2 regions of the Streptosporangium album genome follow, and region 1 is predicted to be linked to the other one. Evidence: predicted binding sites of a transcription regulator. Region 1 holds the regulator's gene; the other holds the start of a gene.

Region 1 (4,207 bases):
CGGACCGCCCCGGCATCGATTAAAGGCTCTGCCTCTTTTCGTGTCCTTCCCGCGTGACCGGCGGCCGGAAGAGGAAGACAGTGGCTAGCAGAGGGAGGGGACATGCGGGTATCGGTGCTCGGTATGGGCAGCATGGGCCGGGCGATGGCCCGGCGGCTGCTCGAACACGGTCATGAGGTCACCGTCTGGAACCGGACACCCGGTAAGGCGGCGGAGGCGGTCGATGCAGGTGCGGTGGAGGCGCCCTCACCGGCGGAGGCCGCCCGAGACGCCGGCGCGGTGCTGATGTCGCTCGCCGACGACCAAGCGGTCCGTGCCGTCATGGCGCGGCTGACCGACCTCGGACCGGATCCCGGCGCGCAGGTCGTGGCGGACATGAGTACCGTCTCTCCGGACACGTCCCGCGCGCTTGCGGAGCTGGCGCCGGGGGGCCGGTTCGTGGCCGCCCCGGTTTTCGGAGGTCCGCAGGCCGTCGTCGAAGGGCAGTCCATGGGCCTGCTGGGCGGTGAACGTGGTCTCGTCGACCGGTTGGAACCCCTCTGGGCGGACCTCTTCGCCGTCCACTGGTACTGCGGGCGCGATCCGGGCAGCGCCCTGACCTTCAAGCTCCTGAACAATTATCTGATGATGGCGGGGGTCGCGGTCCTCGCCGAGGCGGTGGCGACAGGCCAGGCCGCTGGGCTCGACGAGGCGATGCTGAGGGAACTCCTCTTCCAATGGCCGACCGTCGCGACCGGCCTGCACAACCGGATCGACGACATCCTCCAGGGTGACCACCGCGGATGGTTCGCGACGCGGCTCGGTGCCAAGGATGTACGGCTCGCCGTCGAGGTCGCGGAGTCGAAGGGGCTCCGGCTGCCGATCGCCCGGCTGATCGAGCAACGCTACGAGGAAGCCGCCGAGCACGGCTGGAACGACTCCGACATAACCGCGATCGTGGAGTTGGTCCGCGCACGCAGCTGAGAGCCCGTCGGCGGCAACGCCCGGCAGGTCGTGGATGGAAGGGGGAGTGCGGGCCCGGCCGCCCGATGACGGAGGCTCCGCCGTACGGCCTCCGTAGGGCGAGCTGTGGTGGATTCGGCCCCTTCCGGCGGTGACCGCCCCGCCGCGGCGGGGCGGCCGTCGTGGGAGCGCCGGAAGGAGCGGGCACGGTGGCCCGCTCCCGCGCCGCGCCGGCTCAGAGCTTGCGCAGAACCGCTACGACCTTGCCCAGAACGGTCGCCTCGTCGCCGGGGATCGGGTCGTAGTTGGGGTTGTGCGGGACGAGCCAGACGTGGCCGTCCTTGCGCTTGAAGGTCTTGACCGTGGCCTCGCCGTCGATCATCGCGGCGACCACGTCGCCGTTGTCCGCGACGGGCTGCTGGCGGACGACCACCCAGTCGCCGTTGGCGATGGCGGCCTCGATCATCGAGTCGCCGGTCACCTGGAGCAGGAAGAGCGTGCCTTCGCCGACGAGCTGCTTGGGGAGGGCGAAGACGTCCTCGACGCTCTCCTCGGCGAGGATCGGGCCACCGGCGGCGATCCGGCCGACAAGCGGCACGTAGGCCGCGGTCGGGCGGCTGATCGGGGTCTCGTCATCACCCGTGCCGGCGGGATCCATCCACAGCGCCGGCTCTCCGGGAAGGCGGACCTCGAGCGCGCGGGGACGGTGCGGATCACGGCGCAGGTATCCCTTACGCTGCAACGCCGTCAACTGGTGCGACACGCTGGAGGTGCTGGTGAGCTGCACCGCCTCGCCGATCTCTCGCATGGAGGGCGGGTAGCCGCGCTGCTGCACCGAGTCGCGGATCACCTCAAGGATCTTCCGCTGCCTGGGGGTGAGGCCAAGGGAGTCACGCCTGCGCACCGCCAGGTCACTGACAGCCGAACCGTTCTTGTCGTGCTCGCTCATGCGATCTCCTCGCCTCCCGATCTGTGTTTCTTCCGTCGCACACGGCGACCGTACCCCTGTTGAAGATCATATTCAAACAATTGTTCGAGTCGTTCGGGAAATCAACGGCGGAGTGGTGTACAACATCGTACGGGAGTTCGATCGACATCGTGTTCGATTCGCTGATCTTTCTTCGATATGTGTTCGGCCAGGTCGAAGGCTCGGGGGGGCCATCATGAAAACGGCTGTGGCGGCGGGGGGAGCTGGGCGGGCACCCGCCCGGCGGCCCGGTCCGGCGGGGAACATCCGATACTCTGGTGCGCCTCTCCGGCTCACCAGGCGGGGGAGGGGTGTGATGGTGGCCGCTCTCGTGCTGGCCGCCTTGGGGGTGCTCTGGGTCGCCGCGCGCATCGACGCCGCCTCGGCGGTTGAGCGGAAGGGGCGCGGAGGGCTGTCGCGGGTCGTGGTCCATGGTGGCGACACGCTGTGGGGGATCGCGGACGCGGTCACCGGGGAGGGCGACCTCGCCCCGACGGTCCGCCGGATCATGGATCTCAACGGGCTGTCCGGCTCCGTGATCCAGCCGGGGACCCGGCTCTACCTGCCGGACGGCTCCCCCTCCTGAAGAGCGCTCCGGAGGGGCGACACGCCCGGCCCGTGCGAATGGGGTGCGCTGATCAGCGACTTCGCCCGGCAGGGCCTTCTCAACTTGCGTTCATGGGCCGACACTTCTACCGTTGGACCACAACATCTAGTGGCATCTTCGGCGCACTTCACCATAGATTGTGTTTCCATTACCGCATCTCGACCATTCGATATGTGCGCGAGCATCTCGGCATGGACACCGTGGACGTGGGCTGAAGGGTGGGCCGCTTGCCGGGCCAAGGAGGCGACGCGTGCACTGTCCGTTCTGTCGGCACCCTGACACGCGGGTCATCGACAGCCGGTCCACCGAGGACGGCGGGGCCATCCGCCGCAGGCGCACATGCCCGGAGTGCGGGCGCAGGTTCACCACGCAGGAGACCGTGCTGCTCATGGTCAGCAAGCGCAGCGGGGTGACCGAGCCCTTCTTCAGGGAAAAGGTGATCGCGGGCGTCCGGCGGGCATGTCAGGGACGCCCGGTCAGTGAGGACTCGCTGGCCCAGCTGGGTCAGCGGGTGGAGGAGGGCATCCGGGCGACCGGGTCGGCGGAGATCGCGGCCCACGAGGTCGGGCTGGCGATCCTGGGACCGCTCCGCGAACTGGACGAGGTGGCCTACCTGCGATTCGCCTCGGTCTACCGGAGTTTCGAGACCCTGGCGGATTTCGAGACCGAAATCATGCAGTTAAGGGCGGATCGTCCTGCCAAGCAGGGCTGAATCACACCCCGAGCGCCGGGGGACAAGGCGGCGCGTTGATGTGGTCCGACTCGAGGGCTCTGCGGAGCCCCGGAAGGGGGAAGTCATGACGGAGACGGTCAGTGGCGCAGCCGCGCGTGGGGGCAAGCGGTTGCGCAAGGGTTTGAAGATGAAGCGGATCTTCACCACTCCCGGGGTGCATCCCTATGACGAAGTGCACTGGGAGCGCCGTGACGTCGTGATGACCAACTGGCGGGACGGCTCGATCAACTTCGAGCAGCGGGGCGTGGAGTTTCCCGACTCCTGGTCGGTCAACGCCGCCAACATCGTGACCACCAAATACTTCCGTGGCGCGGTCGGCACCCCGCAGCGCGAGTGGAGCCTGAAGCAGCTGGTCGACCGGGTGGTGGGCGTCTACACCAGGACCGCGGTCGAGGAGGGCTGCTTCGCCAGTGACGAGGATGCCGAGATCTTCGACCACGAGCTCAAGCACGCTCTGGTCAACCAGGTCTTCAGCTTCAACTCGCCGGTCTGGTTCAACGTGGGGACCGCCTCGCCGCAGCAGGTCAGCGCCTGTTTCATCCTGGCCGTCGACGACCAGATGGAGTCCATCCTCGACTGGTACAAGGAAGAGGGTGTGATCTTCAAGGGCGGTTCGGGGTCCGGTGTCAACCTCTCCCGGATCCGCTCGTCGAAGGAGCTGCTCTCCAGCGGCGGTACGGCCAGCGGCCCGGTCTCCTTCATGCGCGGCGCGGACGCCTCCGCGGGCACCATCAAGTCCGGTGGCGCCACCCGCCGCGCGGCCAAGATGGTCGTCCTGGACGTGGACCACCCCGACATCGAGGAGTTCATCGAGACCAAGGCGCGCGAGGAGGACAAGGTCCGCGCGCTGCGCGACGCCGGGTTCGACATGGACCTGGGCGGCAAGGACATCGTCTCCGTCCAGTACCAGAACGCCAACAACTCCGTGCGCGTCTCCGACGAGTTCATGAACGCGGTG
Region 2 (4,207 bases), on a different contig from region 1:
CCTCGGCGTCCACCTCGTAGAGGTTGAGGGCCGCCGAGGCGACGTCCTTGGTGACCACCCCGTCGGCCCGCACCTCGGCGAAGTCACGGACTCGGCGCAGCAGCCGGTTGGCGATGCGGGGCGTGCCCCGCGACCGCACGGCGATCTCGTGCGCCGCGTCGCCGGGAAGCTCCAGGCCGAGCAGCCGCGAGGAACGCCGGAGCACCTGCTCGAGCTCGGCCACGTCGTAGAAGTCCATGTGCGCGACGAAGCCGAACCGGTCGCGGAGCGGAGCGGGCAGCAGCCCGGCCCGGGTGGTGGCCCCGACCAGGGTGAACGGTGCGACCTCCAGCGGGATCGCGGTCGCCCCCGGCCCCTTGCCCACCACGATGTCGACGCGGAAGTCCTCCATCGCGAGATAGAGCATCTCCTCCGCGGGACGGGCCATCCGGTGGATCTCGTCGATGAAGAGGACCTCTCCCTCCGAGATGGTCGACAGGATCGCCGCCAGGTCGCCCGCCCGCTCCAGCGCGGGGCCGGAGGTGATCCGGAGCGGAACGGACAGCTCCGTCGCGATGATCATGGAGAGGGTCGTCTTGCCGAGACCGGGCCCGCCGCTCATCAGCACGTGGTCCGGTGGCCGGTTGCGCCGCAGCGCGCTCTGCAGGACCAGCGACAGCTGCTCGCGCACGCGCGCCTGGCCGATGAACTCCTCCAGCCGCTTGGGGCGCAGCGCCGCCTCGATCAGCCGCTCGTCACCCTCGACCTCGGGTGACACCAGATCACGCTCGGAGCTCACGCCGGTCCACCCTCACTCGTGCCGCCACGGTCGTCCCGGCTCCACGCGCCCGCGCGGGCGGCTTCCTTCTCGTCGTGCATGTCCGGGAGCTCGTCGTGTATGTCCAGCCGCACCGCGGAGTGCCCCCTCATCGGACGCTCAGCGCGCCCAGCGCGGCCTTGAGCAACGTCGCCACCTGCGGAGTGCGGCCCTGTGCCACCTCGGCGTCGGCCTGGGGGGTGACGACGGCGACGGCCTCGTCGGCGTCCCTGGCCGAGTAGCCGAGCCCCACCAGGCCGGAGTGGACCTGGTCCCGCCAGGCGGGCACGGCCGCGCCGCCGTTGAGGGCGGCGTTGACGGCCTGATCGGGCGTGCCGAGCTTGTCCTTGAGATCGACGATGATCCGCTGGGCCCCCTTGGGCCCGACCCCGGGAACCCTGGTCAACGCCTTCACATCGGCGCTCGCCACGGCCATCCGGAGCGCGTTGGGGGTGTGGACGGCCAGCATCGCCAGAGCGACCTTGGGGCCGACCCCGTTGGCCGTCTGCAGCATCTCGAAGACGCCGCGCTCGTCGTCGCCGGCGAAGCCGAACAGCGTCAGCGACTCCTCCCTGACCACGAGCGAGGTGGCCAGCCGGGCCTCCTCACCGACCCGGAGCGTCGCCAGCGTGCCCGGCGTGCAGTGGACCAGCATGCCCACCCCGCCGACCTCGACCACCGCACCGTCGGGCGCGATCGCGGCCACCCGTCCCCGCACCGAGGCGATCACTATGGAGTTCCCTTCGAATATCCGGCCCGGCCCCGCCCCCGGAAATAGGCGGCGGCGGTCGTTCCCTGCCCGGTCCTGGTCTTGGCCAGCGCCTCGGCCAGCCGGTTCTGCGCTCCGCCGCGCCACACGTGGCAGATCGCCAGCGCCAGCGCGTCGGCGGCGTCGGCGGGCTTGGGCATGGCGTCCAGCCGGAGCAGCCGGGTCACCATGGTCCCCACCTGCTGCTTGTCGGCCGTGCCGCTGCCGGTGATCGCGGCCTTGACCTCGGAGGGCGTGTGCAACGCCACCGGCAGCCCCCGGCGGGACGCGCACAGGATCGCCACGGCGGACGCCTGCGCGGTGCCCATCACGGTCCTGAGGTTGTGCTGGGCGAAGACCCGCTCCACGGCCACCGCGTCGGGCTCGACCTCGTCGAGCCACTGCTCGATGCCCTCCTCGATCGCCACCAGCCTGGTCCCGATCTCGTCGTCGGCTAGGGTCCGGACGACCCCGACCTTGACGAGGCTCAGCGGCGCTCCGGGCCGCCCTTCGACCGCCCCGAGCCCGCACCGGGTCAGCCCCGGATCGACCCCCATCACCCGCAGCTCGGGCAATCGCACCGACACGCCTCCGCTCGCCGAACACCTGTTCGGTGCCCGACTCTACCGCGTGGGAGCACCTCACGCACGGCTGCCCGCACCACCGCTCGGAAGATGGTCGAGCACGTACGGCCCGGCCCGGAAGACGGCGTCGAGATGCCGGCGCCGGCCGTGGCGGGAGACCCCCGGGATGACCGGCGGATCGACCTCCTCAGGTGCCGGGCGGCCGGCCCCGAGGAACTGCCCGGCCGGGGGACGGCGCTCCCTACAGGTGCTGGGCGGCCAGACCGCCGGTCGGCACGGACCCGCCGAGCAGCAGGATCAGCCAGGCGGTGAAGAGCCGTTCGATCTGCTCGATCTGCTCGATGAAACCGTGCAGCACGCCGTTGTACCCGTGGGTGCGCTCGGCGGCCCTGATGGTGCATGCGGTCACGAAGACCGCGATGAAGCCGTCGGCCTTCTCGGAGTGTCCTTGAGGGAGCAGAGCGCACAGGCGGCTCGGATCCCCCCAGACGGCGGAACACCCGCCTCCGGTGCCGGAGACGGGTGTTCCGCAAGGGGCCTACACGTCGAGCTTCTCCAGAACCTCGTCGGAGACGTCGAAGTTGGCCCAGACGTTCTGGACGTCGTCGCTGTCCTCCAGGGCGTCGATCAGCCTGAAGACCTTGCGCGCGCCGTCCTCGTCGAGGGGGACGTTCATCGTCGGCAGGAAGCTGGACTCCGCCGAGTCGTAGTCGATCCCGGCGTCCTGCAGGGCCTTGCGGACCGGGACGAGGTCGGTGGCCTCGGCGACGACCTCGAACTGGTCACCCAGGTCGTTGACCTCCTCGGCACCCGCGTCGAGGACCGCGGTCAGCACGTCGTCCTCTCCCAGCTCACCCTTGGGGACGAGCACGACGCCCTTGCGGTTGAACATGTAGGAGACCGAGCCGGGATCGGCCAGGGAGCCGCCGTTGCGGGTCAGGGCGACCCGGACCTCGGAGGCCGCGCGGTTGCGGTTGTCGGTCAGGCACTCGATGAGCACCGCGACGCCGCCGGGGGCGTAGCCCTCGTACATGATGGTCTGCCAGTCGGCGCCACCGGCCTCCAGGCCACCGCCGCGCTTGCGGGCGCGCTCGATGTTGTCGATCGGAACCGAACTCTTGCGCGCCTTGGTGATGGCGTCGTACAGCGTCGGATTGCCGTCCGGGTCGGGGCCGCCGGTCCGGGCCGCGACCTCGATGTTCTTGATGAGCTTGGCGAACAGCTTGCCTCGCTTGGAGTCAAGCGCGGCCTTCTTGTGCTTCGTCGTCGCCCATTTGGAGTGGCCGGACATCGCCTAGAGCTCCCTCACCATCTCAACGAAGTATGAATGCACACCGACATCCCCGGTAAGTTCCGGGTGGAAGGACGTGGCGAGCAGCGGTCCCTGACGGACCGCGACGATCCTATCCTCAGCTTCGGCCCGGGCCAGCACTTCGACCCCGGGCCCGACGGATTCCACCCACGGCGCACGGATGAACACCGCACGCAACGCGCCGCGGCCGGCGAAGTCGATGTCGGCCTCGAAGGATGCGACCTGCCGGCCGAAGGCGTTGCGGCGGACCACCATGTCGATGCCCCCGATCGTCTGCTGACCGTCGACACCGGCCTCGATCCGGTCGGCCAGCATGATCATGCCCGCGCAGGACCCATAGGCGGGCATGCCGTTCTTGATCCTCAGACGGAGCGGCTCAAGCAGGTCGAAGGTCTCGGCGAGCTTCCACATGGTGGTGGACTCCCCGCCGGGGATGACCAGGCCGTCGACCGCCTCCAGCTCGCCGGGTCGCCGTACGGCAACCGCCTTGGCGCCCGCCACCTCCAGGGAGCGCAGGTGCTCACGCACGTCTCCCTGCAGGGCGAACACACCGATTGTCGGGGCGATGCTCACCAGTGGTCCTTTCAAGATGCTCGAAATGCTCTCTCAGCGTATGGCCACTGGGCTCGCCGCCCAAACCGGGTCAGGCGACGACGGGGGCGCCGTGCGAGGTGTGGTCGGCGTCGACCCGCTCCAGGCTCCTCACGTGGTGGCGCCTGCCGTACAGGACGGCCATTCCCGCCAGGCAGCAGGACGCGCCGAGAAAG

What was found. The regulator LexA, encoded in region 1, represses DNA repair genes until DNA is damaged. The targets are predictions, from matches to a motif close to TCGAACANNTGTTCGA.
Region 2: the regulator LexA is predicted to act here: its motif matches at 2,143-2,158, upstream of ruvC (crossover junction endodeoxyribonuclease RuvC).

The regions. Positions count from the first base shown of each region.
Region 1 is NZ_JACHJU010000001.1:612,004-616,210, reverse strand. It holds gene FHR32_RS02800 (NAD(P)-dependent oxidoreductase) at 103-963, shown strand; gene lexA (transcriptional repressor LexA) at 1,178-1,891, opposite strand; gene FHR32_RS02790 (LysM peptidoglycan-binding domain-containing protein) at 2,226-2,495, shown strand; gene nrdR (transcriptional regulator NrdR) at 2,767-3,228, shown strand; gene FHR32_RS02780 (vitamin B12-dependent ribonucleotide reductase) at 3,314-4,207, shown strand, end outside.
Region 2 is NZ_JACHJU010000003.1:596,107-600,313, forward strand. It holds gene ruvB (Holliday junction branch migration DNA helicase RuvB) at 1-778, opposite strand, end outside; gene FHR32_RS46235 (hypothetical protein) at 775-909, opposite strand; gene ruvA (Holliday junction branch migration protein RuvA) at 906-1,526, opposite strand; gene ruvC (crossover junction endodeoxyribonuclease RuvC) at 1,526-2,110, opposite strand; gene FHR32_RS32605 (hypothetical protein) at 2,370-2,537, opposite strand; gene FHR32_RS32610 (YebC/PmpR family DNA-binding transcriptional regulator) at 2,667-3,419, opposite strand; gene pdxT (pyridoxal 5'-phosphate synthase glutaminase subunit PdxT) at 3,423-4,013, opposite strand; gene FHR32_RS46240 (hypothetical protein) at 4,084-4,207, opposite strand, start outside.